2 regions of the Cupriavidus sp. GW823-FHT07B10 genome follow, and region 1 is predicted to be linked to the other one. Evidence: predicted binding sites of a transcription regulator. Region 1 holds the regulator's gene; the other holds the start of a gene.
The links. Region 1 encodes NrdR, which represses ribonucleotide reductase genes. Its sites were predicted from a motif close to CACNANATNTNGTG; they were not measured.
Positions count from the first base shown of each region.

Region 2: the regulator NrdR is predicted to act here: its motif matches at 3,742-3,755, upstream of AC1Q6V_RS31205 (ribonucleoside-diphosphate reductase subunit alpha).

Region 1 is NZ_JBXAGS010000002.1:211,980-217,993, forward strand. It holds gene glyA (serine hydroxymethyltransferase) at 1-914, shown strand, start outside; gene nrdR (transcriptional regulator NrdR) at 1,071-1,538, shown strand; gene pilV (type IV pilus modification protein PilV) at 1,671-2,300, shown strand; gene AC1Q6V_RS05820 (PilW family protein) at 2,302-3,336, shown strand; gene AC1Q6V_RS05825 (pilus assembly PilX family protein) at 3,333-3,941, shown strand; gene AC1Q6V_RS05830 (pilus assembly protein) at 3,977-6,014, shown strand, end outside.
Region 2 is NZ_JBXAGS010000024.1:17,301-23,314, forward strand. It holds gene AC1Q6V_RS31200 (ribonucleotide-diphosphate reductase subunit beta) at 1-425, opposite strand, end outside; gene AC1Q6V_RS31205 (ribonucleoside-diphosphate reductase subunit alpha) at 583-3,516, opposite strand; gene ampD (1,6-anhydro-N-acetylmuramyl-L-alanine amidase AmpD) at 4,012-4,629, opposite strand; gene AC1Q6V_RS31215 (sigma-54-dependent transcriptional regulator) at 4,626-6,014, opposite strand, start outside.

The DNA of each region.
Region 1 (6,014 bases):
AGCCGGGCGACACCATCATGGGCATGAGCCTGGCCGAAGGCGGCCACCTGACCCACGGCATGGCCCTGAACATGAGCGGCAAGTGGTTCAACGTGGTCAGCTACGGCCTGAACGCCCAGGAAGACATCGACTACGACGCGCTGGAAAAGCTGGCCCAGGAGAAGAAGCCCAAGCTGATCATCGCCGGCGCCTCGGCCTTCGCGCTGCGCATCGACTTCGAGCGCATCAGCAAGGTTGCCAAGTCGATCGGCGCTTACTTCATGGTCGACATGGCCCACTACGCCGGCCTGATCGCCGCGGGTGTCTACCCCAACCCGGTGCCGCACGCCGACTTCGTCACCACCACCACGCACAAGAGCCTGCGCGGCCCGCGCGGCGGCGTGATCCTGATGAAGGCCGAGCACGAGAAGGCCATCAACTCGGCGATCTTCCCCGGCATCCAGGGCGGCCCGCTGATGCACGTGATCGCCGGCAAGGCCGTCGCCTTCAAGGAAGCGCTGACGCCTGAGTTCAAGGAATACCAGCAGCAAGTGGTGAAGAACGCCGCCGTGCTGGCCGAGACCCTGATCGCGCGCGGCCTGCGCATCGTCTCGGGCCGCACCGAAAGCCACGTGATGCTGGTTGACCTGCGCGCCAAGAACATCACCGGCAAGGAAGCCGAGCGCATCCTGGGCGAGGCGCATATCACCGTCAACAAGAACGCCATCCCCAACGATCCGGAAAAGCCGTTCGTGACCTCGGGCATCCGCCTGGGCTCGCCGGCCATGACCACGCGCGGCTTCAAGGAAGAAGAAGCCCGCATCGTCGGCAACCTGATTGCCGATGTGCTGGACAACCCGCACGACGCCGCTAATATCGCCAGCGTGCGCGAGCAGGCGGCAGCCCTGACCAAGCGTTTCCCGGTCTACGGCTGATGCATCGAGGCCGCCCATGCGGATTCCGCATGAGCGGCCGGCAGCTCCGCAAGCCGGCGTCCTCGGGCACCGGCTTGCGGGCCTCGCCAACCCGCCCCGCCTCCGCAGAACGACAACACGGACAAGGCGACGGGGTTCAACTGAAGGTGGTCCGGCATGAAATGCCCCTTTTGCGGTCATTCCAATACCCAGGTACTCGACACGCGCATGTCGGAAGACGGCGATGCCGTGCGCCGGCGCCGCCGCTGCGAAGCCTGCGACCGCCGCTTCACCACCTATGAGCGGATCGAGCTGTTCTTCCCCGCCATCGTCAAGAAAAACGGCTCGCGCGTGGACTACACGCGCGCCAAGCTGAAGGATTCCATGCGCCTGGCGCTGCGCAAGCGCCCGGTCTCGGCCGAAGCCATCGACGAAGCCATCACCCGCATCGAAGAAAAACTGCTGGCACTGGGAGAGAAAGAAATCCCCAGCAGCCAGGTCGGCGAACTGGTGATGCGCGAATTGCGCAAGCTCGACAAGATCGCGTATATCCGCTTTGCTTCGGTGTACCGGAGCTTTGAGGACGTGTCGGAATTCCGCGACGTGCTGGATGAGTTTGCGGCGTCCACCCCCCGGAAGGGGTAGCAAAAGTAACAAAATCGTTGTTTAATCCCCGTTGCATTTCCGCAAGGCCCGCTGTCGCATATTAAAAGGGCCCGGGATTGCAGACCAAAAAAAGAAGTTAACGAAGTCGGACGTCTTTTGACGGGGGTCAGAATGGGTCAACGCTGCCGCGGGGCAGCCGGCTTTGCCATGCTCGAAGCATTGGTGGCAATTGTCGTTCTGGCGGTTGGCGTGCTCGGCGTCGCCAGCCTGCTGCTGAATTCATCCCGCTTCACGCAACAAGCTTCCTACGACACCACTGCCATGCAGCTGGCCACCGAGATGGCCGAGCGCATGCGTGCCAATCCGGCCGTCTCGCAAACCGGCGCGGCGGCGGAAGCCATCATCCCGAACCGCTACTTCATCGACACTGCCACCGGGCAGCCGCCCGCGCTCACGGCAGCAAACAGCCCGTACGCGATCGCCTGCCCGGGCACGGCGGCCGGGTGCGCGCAGCAACTGGCGGATTTCGATGTCGCAGAGTTCTGGGAGCGTGTCAGCACAGGCCTGCCTGGCGGACGCGCCGTGATTTGCCGGGACATGGTCGCCTACGACCAGACTACCGGCTTCTCATGGGGATGCACGCCATCGGCCACTGGCCGCGCGGACGACGCACCGATTGTCATCAAGATCGGCTGGATCTCGCGGCTTGCCGCCAAAACAGTGGCAGCACGGGTCGACATGTCCGATATGGGCACGCGCCCCCAGATGGTCATCGTGGCTACGCAGGGTACGGTGAACTGACATGCGCAATGCCAGGATGTATCTGAACGCCGGCCGGCATCGTCAACTGGGGCTGTCGCTGGTGGAGCTGATGGTGGCGATGACGCTGAGCCTGCTCCTGATCATGGCTGCCGCGGCGCTCTACCTGACCGGACGAGCCAACTACAACAGCATCGATGACACCACTGCACTGGATGAGAAAGGCCGCTTTGCGGTGGATACCGTGGTTCGGATCGTGCGCCAGGCCGCGTGGAGCAACTATGCGGGCAACAGCGCTGCGGCCTCTCCCGGCGCCAGCGGGCCTCCCGCGCCCAGCCCCGGAGGCGTCATGCTCACCACCACGAGCCTGTCGCCGACCATCAGCGGCCTCGACAGCTGCGGCGCCCCCGCGCAAGATCTCGGCAATCCGGCGCAAAACCTCGCGTGTCCGGCCCAAGCGGGTGCCGTGAACAAGAGCGATGTGCTGCAGGTCCGCTTCTTCGGCTCCGGCACGCAGCAGGACCGCACCGTCCCGGACAACAGCATGATCGACTGCTCCGGCAATGGCGTCGCCGAGCCGCAGGCCTGGGAAGACGCAGACCTAGCGCGCGGCATGGCGGTCTTCTATGTCAGCAACGATGCCGGCGGCATGCCTCAGCTGATGTGCGGCTATCGTCCACGGGACGCCGCCAACAAGGAAATCCTCACGGCCGGCACGGCGTACCAGGCTGTTTCGCTGATCTCAGGCGTCGAAGTCTTCCAGGTGCTTTACGGCATGGATACGAATTTCGACCAGACCCCGGACCGCTTCCTGTCGGCCACCGAGGTGCTGGCCCTGCCCACCACCTGGCAGAACGTCGTCGCCATAAAGATTGCCATGGTGCTGATGGGCGATACCGCCAGCGCATCGCCTCAGGATCCGCCAACCTTCCGCCTGTTCGGGCGCCTGTTCCCGGGCTCGCCGGGCAACGACACATCCTTCACGCCGGCCACGCAACTGCAGCGCATGCGCCGCCTGTACACCGTCACCGTACAGCTCCGGAACATGGCCACCTGCACCACGTGCTCGCCGACATGAACGCCCGCACCGCGCACCCCAACCCGCGTGGCATCGCGCTGATCACCGCCCTGGTGATGCTGCTGATCATCAGCGTCATCGCCATCGCCGGTGCCCGGCTGGCCATTGGCAGCAAGCGCATGGCATCGAACCAGCGCGACCGGGACCTGGCTCAGCAAGCGGCCGAGGCAGCCTTGCTGGATGCGGAAATCGACATCCAGGGTGTTTCCGCCCCAACCAGCCGGTCGGCCATCTTCTCCGGCACCACGATGAATGTGCTGCCGTTCGTGGCGGGTTGCAATACGGGCGTGACAGGCGCCTCACCCTTCCAGGGATTGTGCGACCCGGTGCTCGACGGCACGCCGAACTGGCTTGCCGTTGACTTCAGCCAGACGGGCGCCAACGCACGCACCACCGCCTACGGCACCTTCACCGGCCGCAGGTTCCCGACCGCGACAGGCGGGCTGCTGCCTGCCGCCCTGCCGCGCTACATCATCGAGCCGATCAGCGACATGTCGCCAGGCGCGAGCGAGGGCGCATACATCTTCCGCGTCACGGCCGTCGGCTTTGGCGCTAACCCGGCGACCCGGGTCATGTTGCAGTCGTACTACCGGAAGGGGGAATGAATGGCAACGTCCATGCCTGTCGCGGAGCACGGCAAATGAGCCGGATCCGGAAATTCATTTTCGCGGCAATGGCCGCGCTTCTCAGCCTGCCCGCCGGCCCGCTGCTTGCCGCAACGGAACAGAGCAGCCTCGCGACCGTCAAGCTCGCGCAGGCGCCGCTGTACGGCCGCAACCAGAATATCCATCCCAACCTGCTGCTGACGCTCTCGGTGGAGTTCCCCACGGTGGGGTCAGCCTATCGCTCCGGCACGTATTCGCCGACCACGGAATACATTGGCTACTTCAATCCGCGCAAGTGCTACAACTACAGCGGAAGCGCCAGCAATGGCTATTTTGTCATTGCCGGCGACGCCAACACGGCCGATCACACATGCACGGGCCAGTTCAGCGGCAACTTCATGAACTGGGCCACGGCCTCGGCCATCGATATGCTGCGCTACGCGCTGACCGGGGGCGACCGCGTCGTCGACTCCGCCACACAGACCATCCTGCAACGTGCCGTGCTGCAGGAGAGTTTTTTCAACAGCAACTCCTACTTCCCCCGCAAGACCTACGACAAGGCGTCCTCGGTCACGCCCTTCAGCAGCAGGACCTTGTACATCACCTCATGTGGCAACAAGGTGTTCTTTGGGGACAGCACCGAGTCCGGCGCCAGCTGCTCGAGCCCCGGCAAGTACAGGAGCCAGGGCACCTACCTGGTACGGGTGCAAGTCTGCGATGCAAGCGAAGCGAGGTCCCGCACCGATCTCTGCAAGCTGTATCGCACCGGGTACAAGCCGGTTGGCGAAATGCAGCGCAATGCAGACAAGGTCCGCTTTGGCGCGTTTGGCTACCTGAACGACAGCGCCAATACCCGTTATGGCGGTGTCTTGCGGGCGCCCCTGAAGTATGTGGGGCCGAACACCGTCGACAGCAATTTCAACCAAGCCAGCAACCTGCGCCGGGAATGGGATGACGACGGCGTATTCATCCAGAACCCCGAGAGCGCGTCAGAGAACATCAGCGGCGTCATCAATTACCTGAATCAGTTCGGGCGTTCCGGCGCCTACAAGTCATTGGATCCGGTCGGCGAACTCTACTACGAGAGCATCCGCTACCTGCAAGGCCGGCAACCAACGCCCGAAGCCATCGACAACGCCAGCGCCTACAAGGATGGATTTCCGGTCTACACACAATGGACAGACCCCATCCTTGCCAGTTGCCAGAAGAACTACGTCCTTGCCATTGCCGATATCAATACGCACTGGGACCGCTACATTCCCGGCAACTCCAGGACGACCTACCTCTCCGGTGGCAAGCCGGTCTCTGCCAACGACTCGGCCCGGCCGGCGGACGCGATATCGAAATACAGCAAGTACAGCTTCGATGTCACGACCTGGACGCAGGCGGTGGCCGATCTCGAGAGTTCGGGAACATCCGGCAACAGCCGCCCCGACACCTCGCTCGCCAACCTGGCTGGCGCCGACACCGGCTCCAGCGGCCACGGCACCTACTATATGGCCGGCGTCGCGTATTGGGCCCATACCTATGGCTTCCGCCCCGATATGCCGGAATTGCGCGTCACCACGTTCAGCATCGACGTCAATGAGAACGGGAACGGCAGCGTCGGCGACGAACAGCGCCGCAGCCAGATGTACCTGGCGGCAAAATACGGCGGCTTTGACGACCAGAATGGTGATGGCAATCCGTTCCGCACCAAGGGGGCCAGCGGCGCCACCGTCACCAGCAATGCCGAATGGGAATCGTCGGGCGGATCCGACGTCCCCGCCAACTGGTTCCTGGCCGGGCAGCCGGCCGCCATGATCGCTTCCATCAAGAAGGTCTTCGCGCAAATCGTCAACGCGGCCGGCACATTGTCTGGCGTGGCACTGACCTCTTCCCAGGTGGCGAGCGACACCCTCTTGTTCACTCCCGGATTCGACCAGCGATGGAACGGGCGCCTTTCGGCACTGGCGGTGACCAATGATCCCGACACCGGCGTTCAGATCTCCAGTACCGAAACCTGGGAGGCCGGCAAGGTGCTGACTGCCCGCACCGCCGCCCGCAATCTGCTGACCTGGGTCCCGTCGGGCA
Region 2 (6,014 bases), on a different contig from region 1:
TTGTTGGCGGCCAGCGAGTCGGCGGTGACGAAGAAGCCCAGGTTGCGCTTGATGATGCGGCGCTCGTCCTCGGTCAGGCCGTTGGGATCTTTCCACAGGGCGATGTCGCGGGACATGTTGATTTCCTGCGGCATCCAGTGGTTGGCGCAGCCGGCCAGGTACTTTTCCCACGCCCACTTGTACTTGAACGGGACGAGCTGGTTGACGTCAGTCGAGCCGTTGATGACGCGCTTGTCGGCGGCGTTGACGCGGCGGTTGCTTTGCGCGGCGGCGGCGTTGGGGTTGTTGCCCAGGATGCCGGCTTGCGTGGCGCTCGGCGGCAGGACGCCTTGCTGGTCAGCGGTGGCAGCCGATGCAGCGGGTTGCAGGGCAGGCTGCGGTGCGGCCTGCGGGGTGGCTTGAACGTCGTCGTCCCAGCTCAGCATGATGTGGTTCTCCGTGATTCGGTTTGGGGGCGGCGGTGGTTGGTCAGGTTTGACGCTTCACTTCGTTGTTGCGCCGGCCCTCACCCCCGCCCCTCTCCCGCAAGCGGGAGAGGGGAGCAAACAAGGGGTGGTTCTTGCTCTCTAGTCTTTCCTTGCCTTATTGGCAGGCTTCGCACTCTTCGAAGCCGGGGTCGCCCGGGCGCATCGTGCAGACCGCGCCTTCGGCTTCCGGCATGGCCGGGGCCGAGGCGGCCGCTGCGTCCAGGGCGGAGCCGCTGTCGCTGCCCGACGACACCGCGTTCAGCGAGCCGCGCGACACGGTGGACTTTTCCACGTGGGTGGCGGCCATCGTGCGCAGGTAGTACGTGGTCTTCAGGCCGCGCACCCATGCCAGCTTGTAGGTGTCGTCCAGCTTCTTGCCCGACGCGCCGGCCATGTAGATGTTCAGCGACTGGGCCTGGTCGATCCACTTCTGGCGGCGGCTGGCGGCTTCCACCAGCCAGGTCGGCTCGACTTCGAACGCGGTGGCGTAGATGTCGCGCAGGTCTTGCGGGATGCGGTCGATGCGCGACAGCGAGCCGTCGAAGTACTTCAGGTCGGCAACCATCACTTCGTCCCACAGGCCGCGTTCCTTCAGGTCGCGCACCAGGTAGTCGTTGACCACGGTGAACTCGCCCGACAGGTTGGACTTGACGTACAGGTTCTGGAACGTGGGCTCGATGCAGGCGGACACGCCGATGATGTTCGAGATCGTGGCGGTCGGCGCGATCGCGATGCAGTTCGAGTTGCGCATGCCGTGCTGCTTGATGCGGGCGCGCAGGCTGTCCCAGTCCATCGTGCTCGACAGGTCCACGTCCAGGTAGCCGCCGCGCTCTTCGGCCAGCAGCTTGAGCGAGTCCTGCGGTAGGATGCCGCGGTCCCACAGCGAGCCGGCATAGGTCTCGTAGCGGCCACGCTCTTCGGCCAGCTCCGTGGAGGCCTGGTAGGCGTAGTAGCACACGGCTTCCATCGAGGTGTCGGCGAACTTCACTGCGGCATCGCTGGAATACGGCGTGCGCAGCACGTGCAGGCAGTCCTGGAAGCCCATGATGCCCATGCCGACCGGACGGTGGCGCAGGTTGGAATTGCGCGCCTTGTCCACGGCGTAGTAGTTGATGTCGATCACGTTGTCGAGCATGCGCATGGCGGTGCGCACGGTCTTCTGCAGCTTGGCGTGATCCAGCGCGTAGGTGCCGTCGGCCTGCTTCGCCATGTGGGCGACCAGGTTGACCGAGCCCAGGTTGCAGACGGCGATCTCGCTCTCATTGGTGTTGAGCGTGATTTCCGTGCACAGGTTGGAGCTGTGGACGACGCCGACGTGCTGCTGCGGGCTGCGGATGTTGCAAGGATCCTTGAAGGTGATCCACGGGTGGCCGGTCTCGAACAGCATGCCCAGCATCTTGCGCCACAGTTGCAGCGCCGGCAGCTTCTTGAACAGCTTCAGTTCGCCGCTGGCGGCCTTGGCTTCATAGCCCAGGTAGGCCTTCTCGAATTCCTTGCCGACCTTGTCGTGCAGGTCCGGGCAGGTGGCGGGCGAGAACAGGGTCCACTCACCGCCTTCCATCACGCGCTTCATGAACAGGTCCGGGATCCAGTTGGCCGTGTTCATGTCGTGGGTGCGGCGGCGGTCGTCGCCGGTGTTCTTGCGCAGTTCCAGGAACTCTTCGATGTCCAGGTGCCACGTTTCCAGGTAGGCGCAGACGGCGCCCTTGCGCTTGCCGCCCTGGTTCACGGCCACGGCGGTGTCGTTCACCACCTTCAGGAACGGGACCACGCCCTGGCTCTTGCCGTTGGTGCCCTTGATGTGCGAGCCGAGCGCGCGCACGTTGGTCCAGTCATTGCCCAGGCCGCCGGCGAACTTGGACAGCAGCGCGTTTTCCTTCAGCGCTTCGTAGATGCCTTCCAGGTCGTCCGACACCGTGGTCAGGTAGCACGACGACAGCTGCGAGCGGCGGGTGCCGGAGTTGAACAGCGTCGGCGTGGACGACATGAAGTCGAACGACGACAGCAGCTGGTAGAACTCGATGGCGCGCGCTTCGCGGTCCTTCTCGTTCAGCGCCAGGCCCATGGCCACGCGCATGAAGAAGGCCTGCGGCATTTCGATGCGGGTTTCATCGATATGCAGGAAGTAGCGGTCGTACAGGGTCTGCAGGCCCAGGTAGTTGAACTGGAAGTCGCGGCCGGCGTCCAGCGCGGCGCCCAGGCGGGCCAGGTCGAAGGTGGCCAGCTTTTCATCGAGCAGCTCGGCTTCGATGCCGCGGGCGATGAACTTGGGAAAGTACTCGGCGTAGCGGCTGGACATCTCGCCCTGGGTCACTTCGGCACCCAGGATTTCCTTGCGGATCGTGTGCAGCAGGATACGGGCGGTAACCTGGCTGTAGTTCGGGTCCTTTTCAATCAGGGTACGCGCGGCCAGGATGGCGGAGTCGTACACCTGCGTCATCGGCACGCCTTCGTACAGGTTCTTCAGGGTTTCCTTCAGGATCGGCTCGGCGCTCACTGCGTTGCCAAGGCCGCTGCAGGCGTTGTCGATCAGGTCATGCAGCGCGGCGATGTCCAGCACGTGCGTGACGCCGCCATCGGTCACGTTGACCGAGATGCCGCCTTCCTGCACGCGGGCCACGGCCTGGGCGTTGGCCTGGGCGCGCTCGTCCTTGCGCTTCTCGCGGTACAGCACGTAGGCGCGGGCCACTTCATGCTCGCCCGAGCGCATCAGCGCCAGTTCCACGTGGTCCTGCACGTCTTCGATATGGATGGCGCCGCCGTTGGGGCGGCTGCGCACCAGTGCGCGCACGACGTTGTCAGTCAGTTGCTCGACGATCTCGCGCACACGCGCGGACGCGGCGCCCTGCCCGCCGTTCACGGCGAGGAAGGCCTTGGTCATGGCAACGGCGATCTTGGACGGCTCGAAAGCCACCACGGCGCCGTTGCGTCGAATGATCTTGTGATCCGGGTAGTTCGTATTGGCGGCGTTGGCGGGGGTCTGCTGCGCGGTCGGTGCAATACCGGCGGCGGCGCCACCCGTGGTGATTTCGTTCTGGGCCGTTTGCATGAGAACTCCTTTTTTTACCCTGGAAATAAGAGACAAAAGAGTCCCTGGCGAAATGCGGCGAAAAGAACGTCCCTCCCGGCGTGAGGTCGGGGGCGGATAGACTGCCTTTACGTGAACATTTCGCCAGGGACTCTTGTGATTCGCTGGCCTTAGCGGGCGGTTTCGAGACGATGCACGAACTTCGTGATCCCTGACTCACCCTTGGGGCCGGCTCCCCGGTTTGACTACTAGATATAGTGTGTGATGCGTGAAACTGGGCTAAGTATAGTGAAACGAATCCGAATGACCAGTCTTGACAAGCGCTATTTCGGGGGCGGTTGCGCCGATGCGGCAGCGCCACATGCCCGCAAGCCTAATACTCGCAAGGGTTTTCGCCAGACCGTTCGCAACTGCACATTTCACAAAAATTTTTTTGATTGTTGCGAGGTTGCGATAGCCCCACCCCGAGGCAGGGCATGTGCGCCGGAACGGGGCGCACGGGGATGGGGAATGACGTTAAGAATTCGTCACCTGGCCAGCCGCGCCAGGGCACTGGTAGGGCAACATGCCGGGCGCCACGCCGGCCTGCCTGGCAAAGCGTGCCCAGTCGAAATGCGGGCCGGGATCGGTCTTGCGCCCCGGGGCGATGTCGCTGTGCCCAGCAATCGCGCGCACCGGGTAGACGGCCAGCAGCGCCGGCACCAGCGCGGCCACGGTGTCGTACTGGGCCAGGGTGAACGGCAGGTCGTCGCAGCCCTCGATCTCGATGCCGATGGAGAAATCGTTGCAGCGGGCGCGGCCGAAGAAGTCGGACTGTCCGGCGTGCCAGGCCCGCTGCGTGCACGGGACAAACTGCACCAGTTCCCCCTCGCGCGTGACCAGGAAGTGCGCGGACACCTGCACCTGGTGGATGGTGGCAAAGTACGGGTGCTTGTTGGGATCGAGCCGGTTCTGGAAGAAGGCCTCGATGTCGCCGCTGCCGAACTGGCCGGGCGGCAGGCTGATGTTGTGCAGCACCACCAGGTCCACCGGCATGCCGGCCGGGCGCTCGTCAAAGTTTGGTGACGGCACGCGGCGCGCGGCGGGGACCCAGCCGTCGGCCTCTGGCAGATAGCGGTGCTCGGGCTTGCTCATGACGTGCCCTCGCCTTCCACGGTGCTGCGTTCGGCGGCGTCCATGGCCTCGCGGATGCCCAGTTGCTGGATACGGTAGCGCAGCTGGCGCAGGTTCAGGCCCAGCAGCGGCGCGGCCGCGGTGCGGTTGAAGTTGGTCTGCGCCAGCGCCTGCAGGATCAGCTCGCGCTCCACGGCTTCCAGCCTGGCTTGCAGGTCGATCGGGAAGACGATGCCGCGGCAGGCGCGTTCGGCGGGATCGCCGGCGGGCTCGGGTTCGGGCGCGCTGGCCGGGGCGGGCACCACGGGCGGCGGCTCTGCCGGGGCCGGCGCGGGAGCGGCGGCCGGCGGCACCGGCGCCCACATGCCTGCGGCGCCCCAGGGGGCGGAATAGTTGGTGGGCGCCATCGCCGGCGCGGGGGCATGCATCAGCCCGGCGCGCTCGGCGCCGGCGTCCAGCGGGCCCAGGTCGGCCAGCTCGATCTCTTCGCTCTCGGCAAAGGCGTAGGCGCGCTCCAGCAGGTTCTCCAGCTCGCGCACGTTGCCGGGGAACGGATAGGCCACCAGCCGTTGCAGCGCCGCCGGCGACAGCCGCTTGGGGCGCGGGTCGCCGTAGCGCACCGCCAGGTGGTCCAGGATGGCGCGCGCCAGCACCGGGATGTCTTCACCGCGCTCGCGCAGCGTGGGCATGCGCAGCGCCAGCACGTTCAGGCGGTAGTACAAGTCCTGCCGGAACTGCCCGGCCGACACCATCGCCGCCAGGTCCTTGTGGCTGGCGCACATCACGCGCACGTCGACGGCGTCTTCGCGGCTGGCGCCGATCTTGCGCACGCGGCGCTCCTGCAGCGCGCGCAGCAGCTTGACCTGCATCGGCAGCGGCAGGTCGGCCACCTCGTCGAGCAGCAGCGTGCCGCCGTTGGCGGCCTGGAAGAAGCCGCCGCGCTCCCCGTCGGCACCGGTGAAGGCGCCTTTGACATGGCCGAAGAACTCGGACTCCATCAGGTTCTCGGGGATGGCGCCGCAGTTGACGGCGATAAACGGATGCGCGGCCCGGCCGCTGGTCGCGTGGATGGCGCGCGCGGCGCGCTCCTTGCCGCTGCCGGATTCGCCGCTGATCACCACCGGCGCCATGCTGCGCGCCAGCCGCGACAGCGAACGGCGCACCTCCAGCATGGCGGCGGAATGGCCGGGCAGCAGGGCGGCGGCGCGGTCGGCGGCCTGCTCGGCCGCGGCGGCTTCGGCATCGGTGCTGTCGCGTTGCTGGCGGCCCAGCGCGTTCAGCACCAGGCTGCGCAGCTGCTCCAGCGATACCGGCTTGGCGATGTAGTCGAAGGCGCCGGCCTTGAGTGCTTCCACGGCGTTGTCGGCGCTGCCGTAGGCGGTGATGACCGCCACCGGGATGCGTTC